2 regions of the Providencia sp. R33 genome follow, and region 2 is predicted to be linked to the other one. Evidence: predicted binding sites of a transcription regulator. Region 2 holds the regulator's gene; the other holds the start of a gene.
What was found. Region 2 encodes LexA, which represses DNA repair genes until DNA is damaged. Its sites were predicted from a motif close to TNCTGTATGTACATACAGNA; they were not measured.
Positions count from the first base shown of each region.

Region 1: a site for LexA is predicted at 11,048-11,067, ahead of J6836_RS09430 (metal-dependent hydrolase). Genes of this name have one in related genera too.

Region 1 covers NZ_CP072453.1:1,989,409-2,006,093, forward strand. The annotation lists gene J6836_RS09400 (protein kinase domain-containing protein) at 1-5,265, opposite strand, end outside; gene J6836_RS09405 (4Fe-4S single cluster domain-containing protein) at 5,281-5,910, opposite strand; gene J6836_RS09410 (AAA family ATPase) at 5,915-7,753, opposite strand; gene J6836_RS09415 (fructosamine kinase family protein) at 8,022-8,888, shown strand; gene J6836_RS09420 (YniB family protein) at 9,321-9,860, opposite strand; gene hxpB (hexitol phosphatase HxpB) at 10,226-10,891, shown strand; gene J6836_RS09430 (metal-dependent hydrolase) at 11,083-11,658, shown strand; gene J6836_RS09435 (L-cystine transporter) at 11,839-13,230, shown strand; gene J6836_RS09440 (YkgJ family cysteine cluster protein) at 13,478-13,864, shown strand; gene J6836_RS09445 (luciferase-like monooxygenase) at 13,960-14,964, opposite strand; gene J6836_RS09450 (hypothetical protein) at 15,240-15,557, shown strand; gene J6836_RS09455 (YegP family protein) at 15,851-16,039, shown strand; gene J6836_RS09460 (AzlD domain-containing protein) at 16,097-16,414, opposite strand; gene J6836_RS09465 (AzlC family ABC transporter permease) at 16,417-16,685, opposite strand, start outside.
Region 2 covers NZ_CP072453.1:4,184,441-4,201,125, reverse strand. The annotation lists gene gntU (gluconate transporter) at 1-390, opposite strand, end outside; gene gntK (gluconokinase) at 387-929, opposite strand; gene gntR (gluconate operon transcriptional repressor GntR) at 2,336-3,331, opposite strand; gene J6836_RS19630 (ABC transporter substrate-binding protein) at 3,532-4,569, shown strand; gene J6836_RS19625 (FecCD family ABC transporter permease) at 4,578-5,582, shown strand; gene J6836_RS19620 (ABC transporter ATP-binding protein) at 5,579-6,346, shown strand; gene J6836_RS19615 (class I SAM-dependent methyltransferase) at 6,358-7,176, shown strand; gene modD (ModD protein) at 7,173-8,018, shown strand; gene J6836_RS19605 (TonB-dependent receptor plug domain-containing protein) at 8,151-10,148, shown strand; gene J6836_RS19600 (winged helix-turn-helix domain-containing protein) at 10,574-11,524, shown strand; gene J6836_RS23240 (FidL-like protein) at 11,525-12,001, shown strand; gene zur (zinc uptake transcriptional repressor Zur) at 12,391-12,906, shown strand; gene lexA (transcriptional repressor LexA) at 13,102-13,719, opposite strand; gene J6836_RS19580 (diacylglycerol kinase) at 13,856-14,230, opposite strand; gene plsB (glycerol-3-phosphate 1-O-acyltransferase PlsB) at 14,357-16,685, shown strand, end outside.

The sequences.
Region 1 (16,685 bases), 2.2 Mb from region 2:
TAATTTGGCTGAAAATTGCGCTGGAATATTCAACCGATTTTCATAAAAAGCAAAATTTGAGAAATTGATCAGTTCCCGATATGCCGAACGATAATGAATATCTAGGGTATGTACTGGCAATACCGTACGCGCCAAATTTAGCAAGTCAGGACAATCACTAATTTGCCGATAATCCCATTCTTCATTCGCATCGATTTGCTGTTCATCCACCTCATCATCATTGTCTTCTTCAACCAGTTTCCCTGTGAAGAATTTAGAAGGTGGCATTTGCTTTTCATCACCACTAACAATCGCTTGTTTCCCCCTAAACAAGGTAGACAATGCAAATTCAATGGGCATTTGCGACGCTTCATCATAAATCACACTATCAAACATTGCCGCTTGCAATGGCAGGACTTGGCTTGCTACATCAGGCGTCATCAGCCAAATCGGGCGTAATTGCATCAAACCAATTTCACGCCCTTCGTTAATAAATTCCCGTAAACGGCGCGCCCTTGGCCCTGCAAGGCGCGTAATTTCTTCCCATTCACGGCGGCTTCCCATTTGAGAAAAATCATAATTGCGTGTTAGCGCCGCACGGTTAAAGAATTGCAGTTCTTTTTGTGCCTGCTCAAGTTCGGTTAAATCCGCCATAAATTGCCGACTATTGGCTGAAAGTACAGGCAATTTAGCCTCAAATTGTTTTTTTACAAAATGATAGAAACCGTAGCTAACTGTCTGTATTAGTGCTGAAACCCAATCTTTTTGGTGATTGTTTTCATGAATATATTGCGTAATGACAGGGTGTAATACTGCTAAGATTTGCCAATGTTGTGGCGTAAAATTGGCAGTTTCCTCTCTAAATAATTGATATTGGATCAAAGAGTTTCTTTTTTCAGCAATTTGGACTAATTCATTCGTAAATGATTGTCCTACACTCATTGCATGTTGGAACCGTTCAATAGTTTGTGGTGAAAAAACAGGCGCAATTTGCTCTAATTGGTTCTCACTTTCTATTCTTGCTTTGAACTTTGTCACTGCAGATTGAATTTCATGGCACTGACGTTCAAATCCGACCTGTTGTTCCTCGATAATAGCAGGTAAAAAATGGGAAACTTCAGGGTATTGAGCCAATAACTGGCTCGAACTCTCCACCCATTTTAATTGTTCGATTAACTGAGGTAAGTCAGTTCGCCAATTAGGCTGAAGTTTCATGCCAATCATTTGATAAATCGGCATAATTTCTTTTTCAAGTAAACGCCATTGTTGTTCTACACCAATCGTTTTATGCAATACAGCCAAGCTATCCTGATTTAATCCACTTTCAGCCATAAATTGCTGTAGCTGATTATGGCGACCATAGTAAAACGGGTTGAAAAATCGTAACCAAGACCCTTGTATTGACTCCATTGTTGCGCGAGATAATTCAGCTAATTTGTTTGATTCAATTACCTTAAATAGCGGGAAAAGTAGTGAATCCGTATTTGCTTCATCAATCATTAATAAACGTTGATAACGCTGTTCTAATTCTTCAATCACTGTTTTGCCCGTCGTGACCGAACCGTGTAAATTGATAAACAGCGTTAACCACTGGGATAAGCTTTGCCATTGTGCTGGTGTTTGTTGGCCAAAATGTGACTTTAACTGCACCAGAATGCGTTCATGGTTTGTCAGCTCAGTGAGTGTAATACCGTGATAAGCGGATTGGTAAGCCTGATCACGTTGCTTTTCCACATCAATAAATAATGTAATATGTTGATTAAATAACATATATTGATGGTCGTTCACAGAAAACTGCGCTAATGCCTTTAATGGGCTATTTTCATAATCTAATTGCCACCATGTTTGGGCATGCTGTTTAATGTCATCTAGAAGTTGGGCTAATTTAGGTTGATTAAATTCAGTAAATACATGAACTAACGCATCATCATTGATATTCAAGCGCTCTAAAACTTCAACCTGAATTAAGCGACTTAAAATATGCTTATAAGATAGCTGCCAATGGGTATCGACATTATTAAGGGCATGGTAATAAGCATCGAGTTTTTGCTCAAAAAGCTGTACTCGGCTAAATAAACGAGTGCGTTCTGCTTGCCAATCTTGCTCAAATAACGTGTTATTTTCTTTATTCCACAGTTGCTCAATTTGTTCGCGCACCGCCAAAATAACCTCACGGCTTTTTTGATTCTGACTAATCATCAGCGCCCTATCACCTAAACCATTAGCCACCAATCGCTTATATACCACTTCAAGTGCCGCGGGCTTTTGGCATACCACTAACACTGTCTGTTGATGGCCTAATGCATCGGCAATAAGACTAACAATGGTTTGGCTTTTCCCTGTTCCCGGCGGGCCTTCAATTAATAACCCTGTTTGTTGCTGTGCCGCTTGAACAACACGTTCCTGAGAAGGATCAGCAAGGGATAGCGCAAATGGGCTCAGGATATTTTCTGAGTTAACAACAGGCGCTGCTGAACCACCTGAATTGACTTTCAATAAAGTAGACAATGCTGTCTGAGCAATGGACATATTGGCTATTTGCTGTAAATCACCACTCATTGCCTGACCAATAAATGATGTATGGAATAGCACCGCCGAGCATGCAACCTGTGCATAGTTTTCTTCTACAGGGTCAGTTAACGAAGGCAATGGAAGTAGTTGCGTACCTTGTATTGGCAACAGTGCAGACAAGCTTTCCATAATTTCATCAATGGTCAACCCTGCTTTTGATAACAAAGCGTCTAAAACACCCTGCCACTTACTTATTGCGGGGATCCCCACAAAGCTCGCTAATGCAGGGTTAAGGCGGACGACACCACGCTCGTGATCAAAATTCAATTGAATAGAGCTTTGCTGAGCAATTGCCGATTGCATTGAAATTGGCCATAAAAATAACGGCGCAATACGGGGTTTAATTTGGTTTGGCTGGGTGTTCAATACCAAAAAAGGAAAGCCCAAATACATGCCATTAATACCCGTATCCCTTTGATATAATTGCGTATCTGCTTGCAGCATTCTTAACCGTGAATTCACACCTTTGCGCTGTAGCAGCATATCGCTATCAATGGTCATCAACCCTTTTTTACGGTTAAGTAAGTGCTCCAATAACGCACTTGCACTGCGAAACGTGCTATCACACTCCGTTAAATCAATGCGCCCTGTATTTGGCGTTAAACGCATGCGAACTAAATTGCCCCGCTGTGTCACCGCGGTTAGTTTTTGGTTAAAAAAGCGCAACACTTCGAGTACATATTTTTGCGATTCAGGAACTTGCCAGTGCTCTACTGGCACCGCCAGCAACACCAATGTTTTCTCAAGAGAAAGCCTGCGCATCAATAAATACTGGTCAACCCAGCTGTCTAAAACAGCCAACCCAACACGTTTGAAATCACTCACTCGCTCGCTAAGCTGTGAATACAGCACTTTACGGGATAGCGAAAGCTGCATTTTGGCAGCGTCATGATCAAAATTATCAATATCATTTTGTCTGGCTAGCTCAAACGCCTGCTCAACCAATGTGTCTAATGAAATAAACTGGCCAATGTCCGCACTTAATAGCAGAATGTAATCAATCTCTTGCGGATTTTGCTTATCAAATAACCCTTGTAAACTTTCATTATGGGAGTCAGGAAATTGCGCATGTAAGAGCTCCCACCTTGCAGATAATTGATTGATTGACGTAATCAATAGATATAACCGAAGGCTTTCTTCATTCAAGAGAATATTAAGTTGGCGGGCTCGCTCTCGCACCAAACATTGGCGATGATAAAGCTGCACTAGCCAATGCTGTGGGTCGATATCTTGAATGTATTGATTAAGCGACTCGCTAATCAGTGCAAAGCCTAAACTGGGTTTCTCTAGCAGCCATGCTGGTGTGATGATCTCTCCACGGTAAATTAATGGCATGTTTTCATTGAGAATTTTTAAAGCAAAAGTCAGTTTAATATCATCAAGATTTTCTTGCTGAAAGTCGCTATCAAGCAATGTTTGCAATTTCTCTAATTGATCTTGGCTGTTTTCAAACTGCGTTAACCACGAACTCACTTCACCTCGCAATAAAAGCGATAACGCATCATCCCAATGATTAGCTTGCGCCGCCGCCAATGCAAAGACATCGGATTGCTGGAATTGCTGCCCCGCAAATGCCAGTGTGTGGAAATGGCTTTGTCTATCGTTTTTTTGAATTTGTGGGGCTTGTTGGGGCTTCCCTTGTAACCATGCTGATACCTGTGGCCACTGCCAACGTAAGAAACGGTCTCTGCACAACAACCCGCGTAATAACAATTGGATGTTAGGGGATAAATCTTCTGGTAAATCAACACCATTTGTCATCACTTGGATAAGAAAAGCATTATCTTGGATATGGTCGAAGCACTGCCCTTGGGTCAGTTGTTCTAAGAGAATAATCCCGAGGCTCCACCAATCGGACGCTGCACTAACACCACCCGCGAGAGTTTCAGGCGCTGAATAACGTGAAATATCAAGCGGAGTGACAATATCGAGGTCAAACTCAGATAAACAGGCAGATCCGTATTCAATCACCACAATATCAAGAGGATGGCGCTTGCGAATAAGCAAATTAGCGGGGCTCAAATTACGGTGTCGCAACCCATGCTCCGCAAATGCGGCAATTGCCTGCCCCATTTCTTCTACAAGTTTAGGAATTTCATCTGCCTGCCAAAATTCACCTTGCTGGATAAATTGGCTGAGTGACCCGCCCTCAAGCATTTCAGTGACATGCCATGCGCGGTTTTCAAAGCGGCCATACTCATAAAGCTCAGGAACATGGTCTGTTGGAATGCGTTTGAGGACTTGGTAAACAGCGGGATCGGGCTCCTCTCCCTTTTGGTAGAGCGTCAATACGCCGTTTTTTTCTTCAGTACAATGCGTAACGAAGTAGCGTTCACGGGGGCTATCACTGCCATTAATCCGCCTTGCTATGTGCCAAGCGCCTATCTGCTGATGGGGTGACGATAAAATTTCAGTTACTGGCTCTGCTGCGACATCCGCACCGCACTCTAGGCAAATAAAATCATCTTCAGCCATAAGATGACCATTTTCACAATGACGTAACCGCGGAATTTCATTTCTCTCATTTGAGGCCGTATCAATAGGTATTACGGCAACCGCTTCAGGGCGCCACCCTTCAGAATGGATAGGCTCAAGTGTAAGATCCCAACCACAAAGTTGCAGATTTCCCTGTTGTGTTTGAATTTGCCCCGCACAAAATATTTCAGTTAGCGGCCGTTCTGTTAAACAATGCGAGCAAAAGCGTATCATCGTCATCCTTCTCTCTCGTGGCTATTTTTTGAGTTGTTTTAAGGTGTTATCTTGTAGGGCAAGGAGTTGACTTAACCGCAGCATGTCATCGCGTTCAGGGATCCCCGCTAAAAATAGTCGCCCTTGCTCATCAAAGGCTAAATCCAATCTCTTATCTTCTGGCATTGCAACGCGTTGGTATTGCTTAAATAATGCCTTTCCGAGTGGTGTTAAAAGATGAAGCCGTTGGTTATCGCTCCCCCTTAACATCAATGTTTGCGGCATTTCGACGTTAAACGGCTCACTGATCAACGCATCAATATAGGGATTCATTTGATTAGCACGCCCCTCAATGACCTCCCATTCATAACCGCTATACACCAAGGTATCACCTTGAAACTGCCGTTTTATTTCCTGCAATAATGTGAACAAGGCATCTGGTTGCTCAAACGGCTCTCCCCCTGAAATAGTGATACCATCAGCGAAAGGGAACCATTCCTGGATCTGTTCAATAAGCTGCACTACCGTCAGGGAGCTTTCTTTATCATGCCACGTATCAGGGGATAAACACCCCTTGCAACGCAGCGAACATCCTTGGAACCAAATACCAATCCGTTTCCCTGGCCCTAATGTTGTCACTGGGAAATGAATGCGTGAAACACTAATATTCATTAGGCTAATAACCTACCGCAGTTAGCGTAACTTGCGCATTTTCACCCATCTGAATTGATGTAATTTGATAAGCACTATTGGCTTGTATGTCTTGGTCGAAAATGGCTCTCGATAATGGGTTAATCAAATGTATTTCTAATTGATTACGTATTCCGCGTCCGCCATTGGATAAATCAGCTAAGCAACTCACTTTTAACGCGTCTTTCGCTTTCGCAGATATTGAAATAGCCAAAGACTGTTTTTCTAAGCCTGACAAAATGTTATCCACCATCTGCTCGAAAATTTGCTCAGCAACATCAGGGCGGATAAAGTCAAAAACAATAATGTTTTCACCAATACGGTTAAGCAACTCAGGGCGATTAAGCACCAATTTAAAATGGCGCTCTATTTCATTTTTAACATTACGCGTCACGGTTTCGAACGGTTCGTGAGGTTGGACATTTGCCACTCGCTCACCATTGGCATCTAAGCGGTAAATACCGAGGTTAGACGTGAAAATAATTAACGCTTCTGAGAAATAAACGCGATCACCACGCCCTGATGTTAAAACTCCATCATCAATGATCTGTAAAAATTTATCCATTAAATGGGGATGGGCTTTTTCAATTTCATCAAACAAAACCACACTGAATGGCTTTTCGCGGATTGCGTTGGTTAATTCACCACCTGAATCATATCCGACATAACCTGGAGGTGCACCAATCAGTCGTTGGTCTGCATGTTCGGCACTAAATTCAGACATATCAAAGCGGATATAGGCGCTTTCGTCACCAAACAGTAACTGCGTCACTGTTTTAGCCAGTTCCGTTTTCCCGACACCTGTCGGCCCAGCAAGAAATAACACGCCACGAGGGCGCCCACCTTTATGGCTACCAACACCTGTCATTGCTCGTTTGATAATATCCAATAAGTGTGTCACCGCATGCTCCTGCCCTTTCACTCGGCGGGAAATTATTGCGGGGGCGTTGTGAATTTTTTGCTTATCAATCTTTTTCCACGGGTCTTCCGTGATCCCCACTTTATAACGACGAACGGCATCGCTAATACTGGTTGCAGGCACCTGTTCGATACGTGCCAGTTGCACTATTGCAGTTAAATCCAATAACAATAACCCTTCTGTTTCATCGATAAAATCATTAATTAGCAATGTTTTATCTGTCTCTTCTAGGCGATTAAAATCTGCCAATGAAGCCAAGAGACTAGGCGCTAATAAACGGCGTACTTGACCATCGGGTTTAGCAACTGGAATGGCTCGAATTCGTGGGTTATTCACCACAAACCAATCGGGCAAATCTGTTTCTTTTTCCACTACCCAAAATACCGTATTAAAAAACGGCTGATTGTGCTCCCCTGCTGGCCTTGCCTTTCCTTGGTGTGATGCGACGAGCGCACGGGTAAATAAACTGTGTTCTGCGGGTGTAAGGTTATCACGATGGGAAATTAAACAAGAAGCAAAGTCGATGCATAATGCAATAGGCTGTTGTTTATCATTAATAAACCGCTCAAGCAGATGATTCAATATATCGATACCACCAGCCGCTTTACCCTCTGCAACATTTAACCCTAGCCGTTGCATAACCGTATCGGTTTCTTGAGTGTTTTGCGCAGGGTTTGCTAAGCATTGAAAACCGATCAATGGCGTGTAAGTCAGCACATATGCATAACCTGCTTTAAATAAACTATTAAATAAAGACTGGTTAAATGGCAAAGGCGTCACAATCGAGGGGGCTATTTCACTGGCTTGTAAATCACGCACATTACCAAACAATACAAACTGACTTTTTAGCGGAATAAATCGCAGCAAGTCCCTTAACCAACGTGGATTTTGAAAATCAGTATGCATGGCTTTCCCTTATTAATTCATTTTTTGCAGTTTACCTGAATAAACCGAGGAGCGCGCTGGCATATCGATTTAATAGACAAATATCTGAACATTCTCAATTTAATAAAGAACCACTATCTTTCAGTTTATGATAATTAATTTTAATGAATAAAATTCTTAAACAGTTATTTCGTGATAGGCGTTTCTTTTTAAACAATTATCACTGTTAATTCCTAAACTGTCGCTATAGTATGGTATTAGTGAAGACCAAAGCAGAGCGAGGTGAGTCATGTGGCAAGCAATGAGTCGTTTATTAAGTGAACACTTGGGTGAAGCAGAGCTGCGTAACAAAGTCATTCTCTCTGGTGGTGATATTCACCATACGTTAAGAATTGACTATGGTGAGCACACTGTTTTTGTAAAACAAAACCGGCGTGAGTTCCTTCCCTTATTTAAACAAGAAGCTGAACAGCTTGAAATGCTCGCCAAAAGCCAAACCATCGCCGTCCCTAAGGTGTATGGCGTCGGTAACAATAAAAACCACAGTTTTCTATTATTGGAATATTTCCCACTAAAACCATTCGATTCTACCAACGCTTGGCACTTTGGCCAACAGCTTGCCCGTTTACACCAATGGGAAGAACAACCTAGTTATGGTTTTGATTTTGACACCATGCTCAGTACTATTATTCAACCTAATGGTTGGGAAAAACGCTGGAATTCATTCTTTGCAGAAAAGCGCATTGGTCTTCAATTACAACTAGCCTCTGAAAAAGGTATGGTATTTGGTGATATTCAGCAAATTGTCGATGTCGTTAAAAACAAATTAACGGGTCACCAACCTCAACCCTCTTTATTGCACGGCGATTTATGGCCTGCTAACTGCGCCATAACGCATCAAATTGATGGCGTTCTTTATGATCCTGCGTGTTATTGGGGAGACAGGGAATGTGATATCGCAATGTTGCCATTGTATAAAGATATTCCTATCCAAATTATTGATGGCTACCAAAGCATTTGGCCACTCCCTAATGGCTTTTTAGATAGGCAGCCTATTTACCAATTATATTATTTGCTTAATCAAGCCCATATTTTTGGTAATGAACAAAGCTATCTGCACGCTCAAAAAATTATTGATTCGCTATTAAAGGAATAGATTTGAGTGTAGCCAACACCGCTACAGCTCGAAGTATGACCAACATTTAATTTTCTAAATAATTCCTATTATGCGTAGGCATCAAGTGACGCTAATCGCTAGGAGCATACATAAGTATGTGACTAGCGTTAGCAAACGAAGATAACACCCGCATAATGGGAAGTATGACCAACATTTAATTTTCTAAATAATTCCTATTATGCGTAGGCATCAAGTGACGCTAATCGCTAGGAGCATACATAAGTATGTGACTAGCGTTAGCAAACGAAGATAACACCCGTATAATGGGAAGTATGACCAACATTTAATTTTCTAAATAATTCCTATTATACGTAGGCATCAAGTGCCGCTAATCGCTAGGAGCATACATAAGTATGTGACTAGCGTTAGCAAACGAAGATAACACCCGCATAATGGGAAGTATGACGAAAATTACCAGTTAAGGAGTTTAAGGATAAAATACAGTCCTATCAAAAGCACAACTGGCCAGAAATAGAGAATAAAAAACTGGGTAAAAATTGTGTGGCGTGGAATGGTGACGTTTGCTTCGAGCTCTGCTTTGGACAGTTCAATACCTTTGGCTTTTTCCAAAATGACATGGTCTTCAAGGCTTTCGCGAATAAATTTAATTTGTCGGTACATTCTCAGACCTGACGCACTGAGTGCTAAGCCAACAAAAATAAAGATAAAGATGATAATAAAACCGAGGTTGCTACCTGAAAAACCATTGGCAACTTGCGGTACAGGTGAGTTATTCCAGAAGAAATTGAGAAATGGTGTCGTTTGACGAGTCATTTCCGCCATCAGTTTAATAAAGTCATTGGCAACGGCATTGATCCCTTCACCTGCCAGCCCTTTCATCCCTGCAAGCTTAACTAAAGACGCCAACGTCGAAATTAATGCTACCAGAAAAACAACCCAACCCAGAATACGTTTGCCGATTGCGACATAATTAGCATTGTGGTAATTCATTACTGCTCTTCCTTAGAGTTATTATTCTCTATAAATTTTCATGGTGACTTTTCAGGGGTAATAATAGCCGAAATTATTAAATGCCTCCAAATTTACCTTGTAAAATGATGATTGCGTAACGACTTTCAGAATTTTAAACATTACTAAAGACACATTGGATACACAACTTTTACCATCTGTGTCTATTCGCTTTAGTGTTGAGTTGTTACAATCACTCGTGCAATTAATACGAATATTTATTCATTTGCTGATATCATAGCTAGTTAGTAAATAAATACTATCGTTGCTGGGTAAGTTCCCTTAATTCCTACTGCCACAAGGGTATAGCTCATTGGCAATAGGGTTTACATGAATGGAGTTTTGACATGTACCATAACCTTCCCATCCAGTCCGTTATTTTTGATATGGATGGCTTATTGATCGACTCGGAACCTTTTTGGGAGCAAGCTGAGCTTGAAGTTTTTTCACAGCTAGGCGTTGACCTTGCAATTGCCAACACTCTGCCTGATACATTGGGTTTACGTATTGACCATGTTGTTGAACTTTGGTACCAAGCTTCGCCTTGGCATGGATGCAGTCAACAAGAAGCCAAACAGCGGATCATTGACCGTGTTGTTGGCTTAGTTGAAGAAACTCGCCCTATTTTACCAGGTGTACAACATGCAATGGAACTTTGCCGCTCGATGGATTTAAAAATCGCACTAGCGTCTGCATCACCACTGTATATGCTTGAAAAAGTGTTAAATTTACTGGATATACGCGACTATTTCTCTGCGGTTATTTCAGCAGCTGATTTACCATTAAGTAAACCACACCCTGAAGTTTATCTTAAAGCTGCTTCTGCGCTATCAACCAAACCTATCCATTGCACATCTTTAGAAGATTCGTTCAATGGTATGATTTCAGCAAAAGCTGCAAGAATGCGCTCCATTGTCGTACCAGATAACAAGCATTTTAATGACCCACGCTTTGGCTTAGCGGATATTAAATTAAGTTCTTTAAATGAATTAGAAGCAAAACATTTACGCTAGTTATAGCGAATTGTGTAATTTGTGTTCACCCCTATCTGACTTAGGTAGGGGAATTACCAAAAAATATAAAATCCTTTCCTTATTTGCTAATAAATAAGAGTTTTTTTACCTTTCCCCCTCTATCATATTCTTTTTAAACACTTTATACTGCCAATCAACTGTATAGATAAACAGATGGTATTTTATCCACCATGACCGCTGAAGGGCATCTGCTTTTTTCCGTCGCCTCTTTGATAATGGCCCATAAACTCCAAGTCACCCCTGAGCTTGCTCAAGGTGATTGGCTGCACTTGGTCCCCGGCGCGTTATTAGGTGCATTATTGCCCGATATTGATCACCCCTCTTCCCTACCCGGTCGGCTGCTGCGTATTTTTTCGCTGCCTATCTCTAAGCTTTGTGGACACCGCGGTTTCACCCACAGTTTATTGGCATGGTTGCTACTCATGCTTTCGTGTTATCAGTGGATCCCAGCGCAATGGCCTATTCCTAATGACCTTATTCAAGCCTTTTTATTGGGTTATTTGAGCCATTTAGTGGCTGATATGCTAACACCGTCAGGGGTGCCTTTTTTATGGCCATTGCCCCAACGTTTCTGTTTTCCTGTCATTCGTGGAAAAAACAGCAAGCGTACTGAGCGTTTTATTGCCGTAGTTTTGACGGTTTGTGCCTGCTTCTTACCTGCAGGATATCACTTTGATTTTTATTCTCAGGTAGAAAGCACAATAAAATACATTCAAAATCAGCTAGATATACGCTTTCCTACATAATTCTCAGTTTTGTAATATAATGTAAGCATGAATAATACTACCTTATTACTATTTAGTATAAGAAATGTATTTTCTCTATTGATAACATATAACCAGTTGTTAGAAGCAACGAAATCCTTATAACCATTAAGGATTAAAGGGCTAGTCACATACCTTATAAAAAACGATTTGGAGTTCGGAATGAATATTCCTCTAATTATTAATGTGCTCGGTTTTGTAGCACTACTGATACTGTTAGCAAAACTGGGAGCGAAAGGCTGGAGTCTGTCTAAAAAAGTGTTAGTCGGTCTAGTCTTTGGTGTTGCTTATGGTGTTGTACTACACCTAGTTTACGGTAGTGGTCACCAAACGGTAAAAGACTCCATTCTTTGGTTTAATATTGTTGGTAATGGTTATGTGCAGCTATTACAAATGGTGATTATGCCATTGGTATTCGCGTCTATTTTGAGTGCGGTTGCAAGACTGCATAAAGCCTCCTCTCTTGGCAAAATTAGTTTCCTAACGATTGGAACGCTACTGTTAACAACCGCAATTGCTGCTTTAGTGGGTATTTTAATTGCTAACCTGTTTGGCTTAACGGCTGAAGGCTTAGTACAAGGGCAATCAGAAACTGCCCGTCTGAGTGCTATTGAAACTAATTATATTGGTAAAGTTTCTGACTTAACCGTACCACAATTGATCCTGTCGTTTATTCCCAAAAATCCATTTGCGGATTTAACTGGTGCGAACCCAACATCAATCATTAGTGTGGTTATTTTTGCGGCCTTCTTAGGGGTAGCTGCATTACAGCTGTTTAAAGATGATAAAGAACGCGGTGAAAAAGCCTTAGCTGCGATTGATGTTATGCAAGCTTGGGCGATGAAATTAGTTCGCTTAGTCATGCGTTTAACCCCTTATGGTGTGATGGCGCTGATGATCAAAGTAGTCGCAAGCTCGAATCTTCACGATATCATTAACTTAGGTACGTTCGTTATTGCCTCTTACGTGGCACTGGGCATCATGTTTATTGTCCACGGTATTTTTATTGCAACAACGGGCTTAAACCCAATTAAATTCTTTAAGAAAGCGGGACCAGTACTCACATTCGCCTTTACTAGCCGCTCGAGCGCTGCAAGTATTCCGCTGAATATTGAAACGCAAACACGCCGTTTTGGTGTTCCAGAATCCATTGCCAGTTTCTCCGCCTCATTTGGCGCGACGATTGGCCAAAACGGTTGTGCGGGTATTTACCCAGCCATGTTGGCAGTCATGGTTGCTCCAACAATGGGAATCAACCCGTTTGATCCACTGTGGATTGCAACGTTAGTCGGTATTGTCACTGTGAGTTCAGCAGGTGTTGCTGGCGTCGGTGGTGGTGCAACATTTGCGGCGTTAATCGTCCTGCCTGCGATGGGCTTACCAGTAACCTTAGTTGCTCTGTTGATTTCAGTTGAACCATTAATCGATATGGGCCGTACTGCCCTGAACGTTAGCGGTTCAATGACAGCAGGTACAGTGACTAGCCAACTGATGGGTGAAACAGATAAAACAGTGTTTAATCAAGACGATGATACTGAATTAAAACACGTTTAACTGCTCGCTTGTATTGATTCAAAGACCTGCCATTTAGGCAGGTTTTTTTATTGCTAAAAATTGCCGTTTAATTTCATTAAAATCAAACATACGTATAAAAGATAGTTTTTTCTGCTAGACACTATTGCAATTTACTGGATTTACATAAGATAATAAAATTTGAGCAACGTTTTCTTGAGCTTCCTGCTTGTGTTGCGTCAACCCGTATTCTACGGGGATATTATCAACATCAATATCTGGTTTTGTTATGTCAAATATTCATATTCTAAAAACCGATCCTTCAGATAACCCTTGTGTAAGCTGCGGTGCTTGTTGCGCCTATTTTCGTGTCTCTTTTTATTGGGCAGAGGCTGAAAGTGGCGGCGGCGTTGTGCCACAACATTTAACCGAGCAAATTACCCCTTTTATGAGTTGTATGCATGGCACCAATCAAAAGCAAAACACGCGCTGTAGCGCGCTACAAGGCACGATAGGGGAATGTGTATCTTGCTCCATTTACGCACAAAGGCCAACGCCTTGTCGTGAGTTTGAGCAATCTTGGCAAGATGGTATCTATAATGAGGCGTGTGACCGAGCGCGTGCTGCTCATGGGTTACCACCGCTAGAACCACACCACCCGCAAATCGCTTGCTAACCCGTCAATGACCCAGATTTTTTCTGGGTTATCTCTTTTCTTATTTATTAAATCAAATGCTTGCTTCCCTGCAAAATATCGCCCTTCCAAATAGCCTAACTCAATTCATTCATAACTTGCATCGCCAGTTCAAATGAGTACAAACGAGATTGATGATCAAAAATTTGCCCATTAACCATAATTTCATCGGCTTGTGTTTGACGCAAAATGGTTTCTAGCCCATGACGGACTTTCGATTTATCCCCCACTAATGACATGCCAAGTGCTTGTTGGACGCCGTATTCCTCTGCAGGAGACCAAATATCGGCCATACTTTCAACTGGCGGTGGTAATTGGGAGGTCTGCCCACGACGTAGCATCACAAAGGCTTGTTGCATTGAGGTAAATAAAAATTCAGCTTCACGCTGCGTATCCGCTGCAATGATATTAATACATACCATCGCATAAGGCTTAGCGAGTCTTTTCGATGGCTGGAAGTTGCTGCGATAAACCTCTAGCGCTTGCAATAATAAATCTGGTGCAAAATGGGAAGCAAACGCAAAAGGTAAGCCTAATTTTGCCGCAAGGGTTGCACTATAAAGGCTTGAACCTAATAACCAAACAGGGATTTTTTCACCAAACCCAGGAACAGGACGTACGGCGGGGTCTGGATTAGTCGCATCAAACCAATTAACTATTTGGGCAATATCTTGCGGGAAATTGTCGATATCGGTGTTCATGTGGCGGCGTAGTGCCTGCATGGTTTGCTGGTTACTTCCCGGTGCTCGCCCTATCCCTAAGTCAATACGTTCAGGATAAAGTGTATTGAGCGTACCGAACTGCTCTGCAATCACTAATGGTGAATGGTTCGGCAGCATCACGCCACCAGAGCCTAATCGCAGAGACTCTGTATTTGCCGCCAAATACCCAATGAGTACCGATGTCGCTGCGCTAGCGATCCCTGTCATATTGTGGTGCTCAGCAAGCCAATAACGGTGATAACCTAGCTTTTCAGCCAATTTAGCAAGGTCAAGAGAATGGGAAAAAGCCTCTTTTGCCGTTGACCCTTGGGTGATCGGAGCAAGATCGAGCAAAGAAAGAAGGATTTTTTTATCTGACATACATGCTCACTTTGTTAGGATTGTGATGATATTGAAGCTAACTTACCATCCTAGTCTATTGTGTCCTTGGCCTCCACAATTGAAACTCGCATTAGCACAACTGGAATAAAAATGTAAATTTCAGTCTACTAACTCACTGTTTTCACTAAATTATGAATTAAGCATGAACAAAAAGTGCAGTAATTATGAAGCTTCAGTCAAGGGAGGTAAAAGCGATTGAGCCACAAAAACTTTTCGTGAATGATGGCTTCATCAACCATACAGAGGAAATCGAAATGAAAAAATTAAATGCGGGTTTATTTGCTTTAGCGTTAATGTCAGTCGGATTTGCAGCAACTGCAGCCAATATTGGCAATGGTGGAAATAATCACATGCAGCGCCCGCATATGGGCAATCACCATAATATGGTGTATAGCGTAGCTGAACAGACCACAACACCGAATGAAACAGTGAAAAAACTGGCGAACAGTGCCCCTAAAATTGAAGATGGCAAACGCTATGTTGTGAAAGTCACTGTAATGGAAGTCCCTGACTTTTCTAATATGAATAACATACCAATGCCAAAACCTGTTAACGCACCCGCAGCGCAATAGAAAGGAATATTGATTAACCTTGTTGATGATATCGGTAAAACCTTTTTTATTGATAAGCATAACCAAATAGCTTAATCAATAAGATACAGATATCCTAAAAGGACAATAAAGAGTTCTATATATCCTACGATTGCCTCTGTTTAGCAGGGGCTTTTTTTTGTAGTTTCTCCTAAATGCCTGTTCCTCACTAGTAATAATACCTAACAGCAGCTAATCTTATTTTAAGTAGAACATTTTTTCTGCTTATTTCCTTATTAGATATTTAGTTTTCCATTTAAACGCAGGAGCTTATCATGGGCTATTATGAATTGAAAAAATCCACGAAAGATGTGGCTCAGCCTTATTACTTTGTATTAAAAGCGGCTAATCATGAAATTATTGCTACCAGTGAGATGTATGCTTCTAAACAATCTGCGCTAAAAGGTATCGCTTCAGTACAAAAAAATGGCCCTACAGAAACCATTAAAGACCTCACAGTGTAATTCTTTTGCCCCTATCAACCAATAGGGGCAATTTTTATTAGATTAACCACACTTCTATTACATTAATCGTAACAGTGCAGTGACAACAGCAGCAGATAACACAATTAAAATAAATGGTTTTTTATACCAAGTCAGCATTCCTGCCACCAAAACACCAATGATCTTCGGCCAATCTGAAAATGACTCCCCAGAAAATAAGGTAGAGGTCACCGCAACCGAAAATAAAATCACAATCGCAGCAGCGGAAAATAGGGCTTTACTATTTTCTGAAAGCACTACGCGGCCTTTCAGCAAAGCTCCTGATGCTCGCATAAGATATGTTCCAACAGCTAATATCATGATGCCGCTGAAGATTAACCACGGATTCTCCATCATGATTATTTCCTTATATAAATAACTAAGCTTAATAATGCTAATAAAACAGGGATCCCAGCAGCTAAATAAGGGGTTGTTGCAACCGCAATTACCGAGCCAATAATGGCGGTTATTCTCAAACGCTTATCTTTTAGTGCTGGCAGCGAAAGGGCTAAAATAATCGCAGGGAACATCGCATCCATACCAAATACGTGGGTATCATTCACAAAACTGCCCAGCACTTCGCCGATAATTACCCCGAGTGGCCAACAAAGTAAAATACCAATACCAC
Region 2 (16,685 bases):
TAAGACAATTGCTACATCAAAAAACAGGGGTAAAGCACAGATAAGCCCTGCGATCCCCACAGCATAATGCGCACGTTTTTCACCGAACAGGTTAAGCAATTTATTAGCGACTTGGTCTAATGCGCCTGTTTCATGCAAAATTTTGCCAAACATGGCACCGAGTGCAACTACGATTGCCAAGAAGCCTAGAGTCCCAGCCATCCCTTTTTGCATGGTTTCAGTGATTTGTTGCACTGGCATCCCTGAAAATAAGCCAGCACCAATGGAGACAATCATTAAGGCTACAAAAGCATGTAAGCGTGCATACATCACTAAAAATAGCAGTAAGACAACGGAGCCCACTGCGGTGAGCACTAATGTCAGTGTACTAAGTGTTTCAACGGTATTCATACTGTATCTCCCGAAACAATCTGTGTAATCGTTGAGCAGGTATTACCGATGACGTCTTCAAGAGATTGACGAATATCCACAGCATGCACATCAGTTTCTGCTTCGTTAGGCTCTTCTAAGGTCGCAAATTGCGTTTTGAGCATTTCAGGTTTGAAAAAGTGCCCTTTACGCGCTTTGAGTCGTTCTTCTATCACGTTAGCATCGCCTTTTAAGTAGATAAAAAATAAGTTTTTATTATCTTCTCTTAAAATATTCCGGTATTTTTTCTTCAGTGCTGAGCACACGACTAACGAAATATCATTGGTTCTTTGCATCGCAAAAATGGCTTGATTCAATGCCTCCAACCAAGGCTGGCGATCTTCATCATTAAGGGCATGCCCTGACGCCATTTTTAAAATATTCGCTTTAGGGTGCAGAAAGTCACCATCTAAAAAAGCGGCTTGTAATTGCTGTGCAACACCGTTCGCCACAGCTGATTTACCGCTGCCCGATACCCCCATCAGGACAAAAGTGTAATTTTGTTTTTGGGTATCACTCATAGGAAACTCCTCAGACTTTATCGTTGTTCTATTCTTTTCATCATCCGGCATAATGTTACCGGTAACTTTGTTACGGGTAACATTATTATCAGTACGGATTTATTGCAATCAAATTGGCGAATAAGAGAACAGATCTGTGATGTTAATCTCAATCTGACTTTATTGAAGATAGGTGAAGAAAAAAGCAAAGCTAACGATATTGAAATTAGTTAACTACTACCTTTCGTATTCCTCTAAATAATTCGTGGTGTCGCTAGGCGGCAATCGAGCTAAGCCCTAGGAGCATACATAAGTATGTGACTAAAGTTGGTGGGTGCAGCCAATACTTTTAGTGAATATGCCGAAGTTTAGCTTTAAGGCTATATTAAACCACACTATTTTCCTAAATAATTCGAATTATAGGTAGGCGGCAAATTGAGGATATCTCAGGGAGCATACATAAGTATGTGACCTGAGTAGCCGAGAGCAGCCAATACTTTTAGTGAATACGCCGAAGTTTAGCTTTAAGGCTATATTAAACCACACTATTTCCCTAAATAATTCGAATTATAGGTAGGCGGCAAATTGAGGATATCTCAGGGAGCATACATAAGTATGTGACTAAAGTTGGTGAGAGCAGCCAATACTTTTAGTGAATACGCCGAAGTTTAGCTTTAAGGCTATATTAAACCACACTATTTCCCTAAATAATTCGAATTATAGGTAGGCGGCAAATTGAGGATATCTCAGGGAGCATACATAAGTATGTGACTAAAGTTGGTGAGTGCAGCCAATACTTTTAGTGAATACGCCGAAGTTTAGCTTTAAGGCTATATTAAACCACACTATTTCCCTAAATAATTCGAATTATAGGTAGGCGGCAAATTGAGGATATCTCAGGGAGCATACATAAGTATGTGACCTGAGTAGCCGAGAGCAGCCAATACTTTTAGTGAATACGCCGAAGTTTAGCTTTAAGGCTATATTAAACCACACTATTTCCCTAAATAATTCGAATTATAGGTAGGCGGCAAATTGAGGATATCTCAGGGAGCATACATAAGTATGTGACCTGAGTAGCCGAGAGCAGCCAATACTTTTAGTGAATACGCCGAAGTTTAGCTTTAAGGCTATATTAAACCACACTATTTCCCTAAATAATTCGAATTATAGATAGGCGGCAAATTGAGGATATCTCAGGGAGCATACATAAGTATGTGACCTGAGTAGCCGAGAGCAGCCAATACTTTTAGTGAATACGCCGAAGTTTAGCTTTAAGGCTATATTAAACCACACTATTTCCCTAAATAATTCGAATTATAGGTAGGCGGCAAATTGAGGATATCTCAGGGAGCATACATAAGTATGTGACCTGAGTAGCCGAAAGCAGCCAACACCCCTATAATTTGAAGTATGACGGGAAATAATTAGATGCTCTCGCCCGTGAGTAGAGAAAACCCCACATCAAAATGCGTCCCTGTTAACTTCTTACCCGTCATTCGTGCCAGCAATACCTCTGCCGCTTTACGCCCCATTTGGTCTCTTGGGGTAAGAATACTGGCCAATTTTGGTGTCATCACTTGTCCTACGTCGTGCCCGTGGAAACCTGAAATAGCTAAATCTTGCGGAATGTTAATCCCCAACCGCTGGCACTCAAATATTGCCCCAATGGCTAAGTCGTCATTGGTACAAAACAGGCCATCTGTATCGGGGTATTTTGCGCGACAATCATGCAATAGTTGTGCACCTAATGAATAGGATGAGCTGGCTTGTGTCATCACGTTACGCGGCTCAAGGTTGGCATCTAACATCGCTTGTTCGTAGCCTTTTAAGCGGATAAACGTTCGCTCATCATGCCTCGCCCCGATATACACCACTTTGTGACAACCTCGCTCAATCATGGCGTGCGTCATTTGGCGGGAAGCTTCAAAGTTATCAATCCCCACGGCAATATCTAAACAAGGGGAAACGCTGTCCATGATTTCAACAACAGGAATACCCGCCGTTTTTAACATCCGCAATGTGCGTTCAGTGTGCGTTCGCTCAGCCAAAATAACGCCATCGATATTATACGATAACAACGACGTGAGCCTTTCCTCTTCTTTTTCAGGCAAATAACCGTAGTGGGCTAGCATAGTTTGATAACCATGGCGGTCTGTGACTGCCTCAATACCACGGATCACTTCCGCAAACACTTGGTTGGTTAATGAAGGAAGCAGAACGCCAATCGCATGACTGGTTGCGTTCGACAAAATATCCGGCGCTTTATTAGGAATATAACCCAAGCTTTCGAGCGCTTCGGCAATTTTCTCGCGCAGAGGCTCTGAAACTTGCTCTGGGTTGCGTAAAAAACGGCTCACCGTCATTTTTGTGACGCCGACTTGGTCTGCTACATCCTGCAACGAGGGTCTTTTCTTCTTCATAAGTCCAAAGTGATATTTATTAAGTTAACTTTCTCTATGTTCAGCTATCTTTTTATTGATAGCAATGTTTGTTACTGATTTACATCACACAAATGTCGAGTTTTTCTAACAACTCAACTTTTCAGGTTGACTCTCCTGTATGACTCCGCTAATTTTCGCGCTATATAATTATTATCATAACGAGCGTATTCACATTTATTATGGCAATCAATCGTAGACAATTTCTTCAGTCCAGTGCCTTACTTGCTGCTTTCTACAGTTTGCCAAGTTTCGCTAGGGGTCAGCGCCTTGTTGAAGAAGCACTCTTTGGCAAGCTTCCTGCTGCAAACCATATTCAACGCGTTATCAGTTCAGGGCCGCCCTCTGATTTACTAATGTTTGCCCTTGCCCCTGAAAAAATGGTGGGGTTTGCCTCAATTTCATTGAAAAAAGGTCATACTGGGCTTTTTGCACAACAGTGGCTCGATTTACCGGTTTACGGCCGCTTAGCCGGTCGAGGCAGTACGCTATCGTTAGAACAACTTTTGTCTTATAACCCTGACTTGATTATAGACACTGGAAATATTGACGAAACTTATCGCTCACAAGCAGAGAAAGTGGCAAAACAGACCAACGTTCCCTATTTATTGATTGCTGGTGGGTTAAAAGACTCACCCCAACAACTCACTCAGCTTGGTGAAACACTTGGTGTTGAATCTCAAGCACAAAAACTCCACCAACTTGCCCTGCATTATCTGGATGATGCCACAGCCTTTGCGAATAAACCTCAACAAAAACCGTTAAGTTTTTACCTCGCTCGTGGAGCAAAAGGGCTGGAAACAGGAGCTAAAGGATCAATTCATACCGAAGCCATTGAAATGCTCGGTTTACGTAACGTCGTGGATATCCCCAATTTTCGTGGGCTAACCACCGTTTCCATGGAGCAACTCTATCAATGGAATCCTGACATCATTATAACGCAATATGATGAAGCCATTGAATTTATGACGACCTCCCCACTATGGAAAGGGTTAGATGCCATCACAAATCAGCAATTGCTTGTCTTTACGGGCATGCCATTTGGCTGGTTAGATGGCCCTCCTGGTGTCAACCGCCTGCTTGGCATGCGCCGTTTACAAAGCCACTTTGACGACCGTATTGCCGCGACGATAAAACAAGATATCGCTGAATTCTTTGAACTTTTCTATCATTCGCCATTAACCGCTGAACAGGTGGATTTACTGATGGAAAAATCATGAGTGGAATGATGAACAAAGGGGTTAAACCCTTATTATTGATTCTCATTTTATTCGTTAGCTTAGTGATTGCTTTAACGAGTGGTAAGTATTCACTTACCCTCGATGAACTGTACCGCCTATTTGCCAGTTTGTTTTCTTCTCAAGTTGATGTTAGCGATCCCCGTAATGAAACCGTTTTTTGGCAAATACGTTTTCCTCGCACATTAGCTGCAATTATTATTGGTGGGGGATTATCCATTGCAGGTGCCGCATACCAAGGCATGTTTCGCAACCCGTTGGTTTCCCCCGATATTTTAGGGGTATCAGCAGGCGCAGGTGTGGGGGCTGTTGTCGGGATTTTCTTCGGACAATCATTGATTTATATTCAATTAGCCGCCTTTATTGGGGGTTTAATTACCGTGGCTATAGTGTGCTTCATTGCGCGCCTTGCTCGTCAACACGACCCCATTTTATCGCTAGTCCTTGTGGGTGTCGCCATCAGTGCCATTTGTGGCTCCGCCATTTCACTAATGAAAATTTTGGCTGACCCTTACACTCAATTACCCTCGATTACATTTTGGTTATTGGGCGGGTTGTCATCTATTACGCAGGAAGACCTCTTGTCTGTATTGCCATTAATGTTAATAGGTATCATCCCCTTGCTGTTATTACGCTGGCGTATGAATTTGCTGAGCTTATCCGATGAAGAAGCTAAAAGCCTAGGGGTAAATGTGGGTTTAACCCGCGCTATCTTTATCGTCTGCGCCACGTTACTCACGGCAAGTGCGGTGTCCATTGCAGGTATTATTGGCTGGATAGGTTTGATTGTGCCCCATATTACGCGAATGATAGTGGGCGCTAACTTTCGCTACCAGCTCCCTGCATCACTAGCGATTGGAGCAATTATGCTGCTGATCACAGACACCCTCGCTCGAACCATCGCCGCTATTGAATTACCACTGGGGATCCTCACCTCTGCGGTGGGTGCACCGTTTTTTTTGGCGATTTTATTGCAAACAAGGCGGGTCAAATGAGCATAATGACCCTCAATAACGTTGCCATTGGCTATCACAATACCGCAATCATTGACGGCATCAATCTTTCCTTACCTGAAAAAGAAATTACTTGCCTGCTTGGTGCGAATGGTTGTGGCAAAACCACCTTAATGAGGACGATATTAGGCTTACTGCCTGCTATCCACGGCGATATTTTACTCAATAATCAGTCAATAAAAGCACTCAAGCAGCGGGATATCGCGAAAGTGATTGCTTACGTACCACAAGCTCACGATACGCCTTTTACCTTTACTGTATTAGATATGGTGATGATGGGCTTAACCCCACATATTTCCTTATTTTCTGTCCCCGGTGACGCCGAAAAAAACCAAGCACTTCAACAACTCGATCGGTTGAACATCCCTCACCTTGCGACTCGCCTTTACAGCACACTCAGTGGCGGCGAAAAACAGTTGGTCTTAATCGCCCGTGCATTAATTCAAAAACCCTTATTACTGATTATGGATGAACCTGCCGCTAGCCTCGATTTTGGTAATCAAATTCGCCTACTTGAGCAAATTGAAAAATTGAAAGCCCATGGCATGACGGTGTTGATGTCGACCCATCACCCACAACACGCCGCCGCCATCGCCGACAATGTCATTTTGCTGGATAAACAACAAAAAGCACGACAAGGCTTATCAAAAAGTATGTTAACACTTACTAACATGGCAGCTCTTTATAATGTGGATGAGCGCAGTATCCAAGCTCACTTCCAGCTTCCATCAACGTTTTCTTATTAAGGTCAGGGATCATGTTAATTAACCAAATTGATTTTTCTAAAATGTACCAAGAACATATGCAGCAAGCGCATAGAACTCGTAAAGAACCCGAGCATTGGGATAAAAAAGCCCAGCAAATGGCGCAAAATTGTGCCAATCCTAATGATCCTTATTTACTGCGCTTTCGTGAGCTGATGGATTTTACAGGCGCACAAACTTTGCTGGATGTGGGTTGTGGCCCTGGTTCGATTAGCCTGTGCCTCGCCAATGAGTTTAAAGAAGTCATTGGTATTGATTACAGCGGCGGCATGCTGGAAATGGCGCGGCTTCGCGCTAAAGAGCTCGGTATTACCAATGCTCACTTTAAACAACTCGCGTGGGAAGATAGCTGGGATACACTGCCCAAAGTGGATATTTCTGTCGCTTCCCGCTCAACATTAGTCGATGATTTAAAAGCAGCGCTACTTAAGCTCAACCGCCAAACAAAACTACGCGTTTACACCACGCATACCGTCAACCCAACCTTTATTGACGAACATATTATTCGTGAAATTGGACGTGAAATCATTCGGTTACCTACCTATATTTATGCAGTGAATATCCTGCACCAAATGGGCATCAATGCTCGGGTCGATTTCATAAAGAGCCCAAATAAAGGCGGCTTTGATAGCTTTGAAGCCTTTGTGGATAGCGTCAATTGGTCACTCAAAAATATCACACCAGAAGAAACTGATATTCTTCGCCGTTATTACGATGTTCAAACGGTATCAGGTAAAAAAATATCTTATCCATCAAGGGACTGGGCAATGGTTTCGTGGGATGTCGTGGATGAATCGGAACTTACACTATGATCTATCTACCTGATGCCCTAATTGACCAGCTTTTGTTAGACGACATTCAATATGGCGATTTAACCACTCGCGCCTTGGGGCTACACTCCCAGCTTGGCGTAATGACATTCGCCTCCAAACAGGGGGGCTGCGTTAGTGGTATTCACATTGCAAAACGCATGTTAGAAAAACTCGGTATCGAGTGTGAAAGTCTCTCTTATGATGGGCAACTTGTTGAACCACAGAGTGTTTTAATTCGTGCGACAGGGCCGATTGACGCCTTACACCAAGGCTGGAAAGCGGTGCAAAACGTCCTTGAATGGTGCGGGGGCGTCAGCCATTACACCCAGCAAATGGTTGCTATCTTGCGCCAGCATCAACCCAATGGACAACTTGCCTGTACGCGAAAAACCATTCCAAACACTAAGCCTCTTGCCTTAACTGCGATTTTGGCAGGGGGCGCCATTATTCACCGAACAGGCAGCGCGGAAAGTATTTTACTGTTTACGAACCATCGCCAATGCCTTGAAAATCCAGATGATTGGAATGCGCATGTACAAGCTTTGCGCCAAAATGCACCCGAAAAGTTAATCATTGTGGAAGCCGATGATTACCAACAAGCTGAACTTGCCATCAAAGCACAAGCAGATATTGTACAGCTCGATAAATTGCCAACAGAGCAAATTCAGCAATTACAGACACTGGCTAACGCGCAGAATCGCCCTTGTCAGCTGTCTTTAGCAGGTGGAATAAATTTAAAAACCATTGAGGAGTTTGCCAAGACAGGTGTGCCATTGTTGGTCACATCAGCGCCTTATTATGCAGCCCCTCGAGATATAAAAGTGAAAATTTTTAAGCAGTAACCTAAAAATCTGCGTTAAAAAAGCCATTCGCTAAAACAGCCTACCCCCGTAGGCTGCATTAACTTATGGCTAATGACGCACATCGTTATATAAAAAATAATATATCGCAATTAATGAAACTGGAAAGACATAATGAAAATAAAACAAATAACCTATTTGGTTGGGATGGCTTTATTCGCAGCACAGGGGCATGCCGCATCTGACCCTAAAGCAGAAAAAAATACTGACGTAATGTCTGTTTGGAGTACGCCGTTAGCAGCGGATGCCAATGTCATCACGGAAGAACAAATGAAGCAACTGAATAAAACTAACGTGGCGCAAGCACTGAGCACCATGCCCGGTGTTTCTATTCAAAAATCAGGCAACCGTAACGAAACACAGGTTAATGTGCGTGGCTTCGATAGCCGCCAAGTGCCTATCTTTTTTGATGGTATCCCAACCTATGTGCCTTATGACGGTACGTTAGACTTAGGCCGCTTTATGACTAGCGAGTTGGCGAGTGTTGAGCTTTCGACGGGTTATACCTCGTTACTGCAAGGGCCAAACTTGATGGGTGGTGCGATTAACTTAACCACCGCAACACCGAAAAAACCATTTGAAGCCAATATCAGCTTAAACCAAGGCTTTGCCCGCGGTGCAGATAATGCCCACAATATCAGTGCTCGCTTGGGTGGCCGCAATGACTTAGGGTTTATTCAAGTCAGTGGTAGCCAGTACAAGCAGCGTTTTATGGGGATCCCTAGCTCCGAGAATGACAACCCATTAGCGGGAAGCAATGGACGCCGTCCTAACTCTGCAACAGATGACAAACGGATGATGGTCAAGGTGGGTTGGACACCACGTGAAGCCGATGAGTATGTTGTAACCTATCTTAAACAAGATGGTGACAAGAACAGCGCACCAAGTGTCACGAATACGAAACAGCAATATTGGCAATGGCCCGCTTACGATAAAGAAAGCATTTATTTTAATGGGACAACCCAAGTCACTGACGGCATAGCCCTACAGAGCCGCTTTTACCACGACACCTTTAAAAATACCTTGCACCAATACAAATCTGTCAAAGATTACGAAAAAGGTATCTATAACTACAGCCGTTACGATGACTACAGCAATGGCGCCGATATGCGTGTTGATTTCACCGTACGTGAACTCGATATGTTGTCATTCGCCGCACACTGGAAAGAAGACGTTCACCGCGCTCGCGCACGAAAAGATGTGCCATTTGACCGCTATAAAGACAATACCTATTCCATTGCTACAGAATATCAATGGGTCGCCACTGATAATTTAGATATTATCGGCAGCATTGGTTATGACTGGCGCAAAAGCGCTGATGGTAAGCGTTATGATTATAACAAGGGAAATTTCGAAAAATACGATGGTAATAACCAACATGCCTTTAACTGGGAAGCCATGGCACGTTACCACTTAGCGAACGAAGACACAGTACAATTCTCTATTTCTGAAAGAAGTCGTTTCCCAACACAAAAAGAACGCTATACCAAAGAAAAAATGAAAAGTGACGATACCTTCGTCATTAACCCGCATATTGATGCAGAACGCGCTCTAACCTATGACTTAACCTATAAAGGGCATATCAACCCGAAATGGTCATATACTTCCAGCGTATATTATAACCACGTTACGGATGCCATCATGGCACACCGCATAGGCGTTAATAAAAATGGCGGCTATATACTTGAGAACCGCAATAGCGGAAAAGTTGATTATTTTGGCTTAGATTTAGGAACCACGGGTGAAGTAACTGACTGGATGGAAGTTGGTTTAAGCTATGGTTATATCCATGCCGACCCTAAACACTACAGCGTCAAACACGTTACTGAACTGCCAACCCATAAAGCCTTTGCTTGGGTGAAATTCACCCCTTATGAACCGTTTAGCATTACAGTGACTGAAGAAGCCAGAAGCTGGGCATTTAATTATGTGGATAATGACAGCAAAGTACGTGGATTTGCCAAAACTGACCTACGTTTAGATTATGACTTAGGCCATGGTGTTTCCGTCAATACTTCAGCAAATAACCTATTTGATAAATCTTATGAATATACAAATGGCTATATTGAAGATGGTCGTAACTATTGGTTAGGTATTGAATATAAATACTAACTTCACAATATTAGGCAGAGATGCGATCCTTTGCCAAATATTTGTTAGGCGTTAATCAACGCTTCGGATTTACGCACAAGCACTTAGGAATTATCCCATTCAGTAGGATAATTCCTAACATTGATAATTTGACAGTTTTTTAGTTTGTTTTAACATCATAAAGGATTATAGACCGATATAAAAAACCACAAAACTGAAAGGCGCAGTTTTAAGTAACACCCAACCTATCAAATCAATAATTTTGCTCACTGGTGGCAAAATTGCTCATCTCACAATACTTGCAGTTAATGAGTTCCCTATTTAAACTATAAGCATAAAAACTAAAGATACATTTTAAATTTTTCAAAATTAACTTAAATTAATTAGCTACATTTTTTGTAGCTATGTTATTTCATATTATAATTTAGAGAGAGCACACGGCGTTTATGAATGAAATACATAATTATATTATTGATGAACAATATATTTTCGAACAGAAAACAAATTCTATTTATAAAAAAATTGACCGAAATCAAAATATAGAACTATCAAAACCCGCTGCGCGATTATTTAATGAAATAATAATATTAAATCTAAAAAAAGGAATTGCTACGCGTGATGAATTGCTCACTAATGTTTGGGAAGAATATGGCTTAGTGGGATCAAATAATAATTTAAATACTTACATCAGTGAAATCCGAAAAAAACTTGAATTACTCGGCCTTGATCCTAAATCAATTGTCACTGTACCTAAGAAAGGATTTCGAATTGACAACCGAATCTCTGTTCATGAGAGCGATAGTGTCACGAATAACAATCAAAATGATGAAGAAATACATTATTATCAAGAAAAATTAGACCAAATAGAAAACTCTACTTCTAATATTCCATTAAAAGAAATAATGGCGGTCTCAGAGAATCCAAATATTGCTATGATTTCAACAATGGAAAAACCATTTGAGGTTACTATTGAAAACCTTGATAAAGAAGCTAAGCATTACAAGTCAATATTCAAAAATAAGAAAATGAATCGTGATTTTATAAAGTTTATATTATTAGCAATCTCAGCACTTGCCATTAGCTACATAATACATATATTTATTTATCATTCAGCGTCTAATGAAGCTGAAAAAAACCAATATATTACAATTAGTTCACATGGGAAATGCACCATACAAGCACCTCAAGATATGGCAGGAAAAATGACTGATGAAAATATCAGTTTCGTTACTGCAAAATTAGATAAATACAGCATATCCTGTAATAAAGAAAAACGCATTATTCTTTTATCTGATTTAAATAGAACGTATTCTTTTGATAAAAACTTTTCCATTAGTGTCTGTAAAGGTGCTAACAGTACACATGATTGTGTCTCAATCAACGATCAGAGAATTTAAATGAAAAAATATTTTATTGTGGCTATCGTTTTAGTTGCTACCGCAACAGTCGCCTACTACAATTTAAGTAATGAAAAAAACGACATTCAATTTTGTCATTCTGAATTAGTTTGGATCAAAGATAACGGCACTCAAGATGGGCTTAACTTAAAATCAAAAGTTACGATACAACTTTCTGAGGATAATCATGGCAGAATAAATATGTATGGCAATATAAAAAACCAAGAGAATACCTATCGGCTAGATAGAGCTATTTATTTCGATTATCAACAAGTTGACTTAAAAGGTAATTATATTATTAATTTTACCTCATCATCAATTACATCATCTGATAATACACCATACAATGTGTTTGCTAATTTTATTCAATTAGAACAAGATAAAATAAAGTACTATGTAAATATCAAAAAAATGGCAGACAATGTTTATATTCTAAAAGATGAATCTTACTCCTCTTTTACTTGTCATATACAATGATAAAAATTTACTTTAAAAGTAGGAAGAAAACCAATATGGAGAATCATTTTTAACATCATTTAACAGGCTGCAGATAAATAGGCTAAGATAGGAAATCTACGTTGTGCCCAAATATCGTCAATTTTGGTATCTCATCTGAGCTACCCGCGCCGCCAATCTCCACTTGGTACAAAATTGCATGATTAAATCACCATGATTATCACTGCAATAATCTCGTACGCCTGATGATAATTTAAACAAAACTCAATGCCTTTATTGCCATTTTTGTTAATAAGGTATTTTTCACTATCTTGATGATCCCTTTGAGTAGCAAGGCACTTTCAGTATCAAAAATATGGTAAACTTATAAACAGTCAATATTTGCTTTTTTCGAAGTTGGAGTCAGTTAAATGAAAAAAATGAGTGAAGATAAGATACTTGTGATGGCAGAGCGCATTTGCCAATCAAGGGGTGTTAGATTGACTCCACAGCGAGAAACTGTGCTGCGCCTTATTGCACAGCAGCATGGCGCTATAAGTGCCTATGATTTATTAGATTTGTTACGTGAAGTTGAACCGCAAGCGAAGCCCCCTACCGTTTACCGTGGGCTTGAGTTTTTAATGGAGCAAGGCTTTATTCACAAAATCGAGTCAACCAACAGTTACGTCGTTTGCCACCACTTTGATAACCCCAGCCATATTTCAGTGATGTTAATCTGCGACCATTGTGGCAGTGTGACAGAAAGTGATTGCGCAACAATAGAAGCCGCGATTATCAGTTTGGCAGAAACAAACCAGTTTCGTTTAAGGCATACTGTGGTTGAAAATCACGGCTTATGTAAAAACTGTGATGAAGTCGCTAGCTGCCAAGATCACACTCACTGTAGCCATGACCATGACCAACCTGTCGTCACAAAGAAAAAGTAACGAATGTGGCTGTGGAATTTATGCTGTTGTTTATGGCTTATGTAAAAAAAGAATAAGAGAAGTAATATCAAGAAAGGATGTAAAAAACAAGAACCAAGTAAAGCAGGCAGATCTCTATATATAATGTGAAATCTGCCAGCAATCATGGAAAAATCAAACAAGCAGCACGCTGCTACCTACCTGATAATCTAAGAATTAATACCAATCGCTATTTCGGATCACGCCAACAGCCAAGCCTTCAATAGTGAAGCTTTGTTCGCGTAAATCGACCACAATCGGTGCAAAATCTGGGTTTTCAGCAATTAATTCAACACGATTACCTTGCTGTTTAAAACGTTTAACAGTCACTTCATCGTCAATACGCGCCACAATAACTTGCCCGTTGTGCGCATTTTGTGTTTTATGAACTGCTAATAAGTCACCATCCATAATACCTATATCTTTCATCGACATACCATTCACACGTAATAGGAAATCCGCATGAGGTTTGAAGAGTTCTGGATCAACTTGGTAGTGACTTTCGATATGTTCTTGCGCTAATAAAGGTTCGCCAGCGGCAACACGCCCGATCAACGGCAACCCTTGATCGTCAGGCTCTTCTTCAAGAAGAAGACGGATACCCCGTGATGCCCCAGAAACAATTTCAATTACACCTTTTCGTGCCAAGGCTTTTAAATGTTCTTCTGCCGCATTAGGCGAACGAAAACCAAGGCTTGCTGCAATTTCAGCACGTGTAGGAGGCATACCTGTTTGCGAAATGTGGTCACGCACCAGATCGTAAACCTGCTGTTGTCGAGCCGTCAGTGCTTTCATCCCGTTCCCCTGTTTGTTTATACAGTCAGACTGTGAGTATATACAGGTAAATGAAGATTTGAAACAGTTAAATCACTGAATTTAGTATTTGTTATCGATTTACTTTCTTTTCGCAAATTTCAATGGCTTTTCGTGGCTACCCTGCAAAATACCGCTGCCATAATACCAACGCCCAAATAAACAGTGCTAAACCAATACTAACAAACACCGCCGCAGAGCCAATATCTTTAGCACGCCCTGAAAGTTCATGATATTCACTGCCAATACGGTCAACAACGGCTTCAATGGCACTATTGAGTAACTCTACGATAGCCACCAGCACGATGGAGCTGACTAACAATATTCTATCCACATAGCTGATATCTAAGCAAAAGGCGATAATAATCGCAATCACCGCAGCCACAGATTCCTGACGAAATGCCGCTTCATTTACCCACGCTGCTTTTAGCCCTTTAAGGGAGTATCCCGCTGCTTTAATCACACGGGTAAAGCCCTTAGTTTGACTTGCCATATTTATTCCTTAAAAAATACAAACAATAATCGATTTTTACGGTCAAAGTGAATTGTCAGTAACAGATCTGCCAGTGGATTTCTGGTATGATTGCGCAGCATTGTTAACAAGAGGCTATAATCATTTATGTCACTGTGGCGTAAAATATATTACAACATGTTGAATTTACCACTTAAATTATTGGTAAAAAGTAAACTAATTCCATCGGACCCAATCACAGAGTTGCAGCTTGATACCAACAGGCCAACGCTGTATGTATTGCCTTATCATTCTAAGTCCGACCTCCTAACGCTACGGCATCAATGCTTGGCTATCGGTCTGCCTGACCCTTTGGTTGATAACGACATCAATGGCACCAAGCTTCCTGCCTATGTGTTTATCGATGATGGCCCACGCGTATTTCGCTATTATTCACCGGATCCACGTAAAGATTCCGTCAAAACATTCCATGCATATTTAGATTTGCACAAAAATAATCCAAATCTCGATATTCAAATGCTACCCGCTTCTGTGATGTTTGGGCGCTCTCCTGGTCGTGAAGGCCACACTCCGGCACCGCCACTGAAGCTATTAAACGGTGTACAGAAATTCTTTGCAATCCTTTGGTTAGGCCGAGATAGCTTTGTTCGCCTATCCCCGCCGGTTTCGATTGGGAAAATGGCACAGGACCACGGCACAGATACGATTATTGCCAATAAATTAGCACGTGTCGCCCGTATTCACTATTCGCGCCAACGCCTTGCGGCGGTCGGCCCGAAACTGCCAGCACGCTATGAACTATTCAATAAACTTTTGACCTCAAAAGCGATTGAAAAAGCCGTCGAAGACGAAGCGCGCAGTAAAAAAATTCCATTGAAAAAAGCGCAGCAAAATGCAGTTAATATGATGGAAGAAATTGCCGCTAATTTCTCCTATGAAGCTGTGCGGTTAACTGACCGTGTGCTGAGCTGGACATGGAACCGCCTCTATCAAGGCATTAACGTGCAACATGCTGAGCGTGTTCGCCAATTAGCACAAGATGGCCATGAAATTGTGTACGTGCCTTCCCACCGAAGCCACATGGACTACTTACTGCTTTCCTATGTCCTTTACCATCAAGGCCTTGTCCCACCACACATCGCTGCTGGGATCAACTTGAACTTCTGGCCCGCTGGCCCGATTTTCCGCCGTCTTGGTGCATTCTTTATCCGCCGTACCTTTAAAGGAAACAAACTTTATTCGACAGTTTTTCGCGAATATTTAAGTGAGCTGTTTGCTCGCGGTTACTCTATTGAGTATTTCGTTGAAGGTGGACGTTCCCGTACAGGCCGTTTATTGCAGCCAAAAACCGGAACGTTGTCGATGACACTACAAGCCATGTTGCGCGGTGACTCACGCCCTATCACGATTGTGCCTATTTATATTGGTTACGAGCACGTGATGGAAGTGGGTACCTACGCAAAAGAGCTGCGCGGCGCAGAAAAAGAGAAAGAAGGCTTGTTTTCAATGATCCGTGGCTTGCGCAAACTGCGTAACTTAGGCCAAGGGTATGTGAACTTTGGTCAGCCAATTTCCCTTTCTCAATATCTTAATCAGCGTGTACCTGATTGGCGTGATTCGATTGACCCCATTGAGCCACAGCGTCCGTCTTGGTTAAACCCGACAGTCAGCTCGTTAGCAGATAACATCATGGTGAATATCAATAATGCTGCTGCGGCTAATGCTATCAATTTATGCGCAACAGCTTTACTGGCCTCACGTCAGCGTTCATTGACCCGTGAACAGCTCATTGAGCAAGTGGAATGCTATCTGCAATTATTGCGTAATGTGCCATACACCGCAGATGCAACAACGCCAAATAAAACCGCGGAGCAACTGCTCGAACATGCGTTGCAAATGGATAAATTCGAAGTAGAAAAAGACAGCATGGGGGATATTATTATTCTTCCTCGCGAAAATGCCGTTTTAATGACCTACTACCGTAATAATATCCATCACTTACTGGTATTGCCGTCATTGATCACCAGTATTGTGTTGCACCATGAGCGTATCAGCCGCCAAGAAATTCACCATCAAGTCAGCCAAATCTATCCGTTCTTAAAAGCGGAACTGTTTATGCGTTATAACGACGAACAGCTGCGTAATACGGTCGATACTCTAATTGATGAGCTGAATAATCAAAAACTTATCTGCTTAAGAGACGACGAAATAGTGGTGCTGAACCCGCGCCGTATTCGTCCATTACAACTTTTAGCTGCTGGTGTCCGTGAAACACTACAACGCTACGCTATCACGCTGTCATTGCTCAATGCCAGCCCTGAAATCAGCCGTAATACGTTGGAAAAAGAAAGCCGTATCCTTGCGCAACGTCTTTCTGTGCTGCACGGCATTAACGCCCCTGAGTTCTTTGATAAAGCGGTGTTTTCAACGCTCGTCGATACACTTAGGGAAGAAGGCTATATCGATAACAATGAAA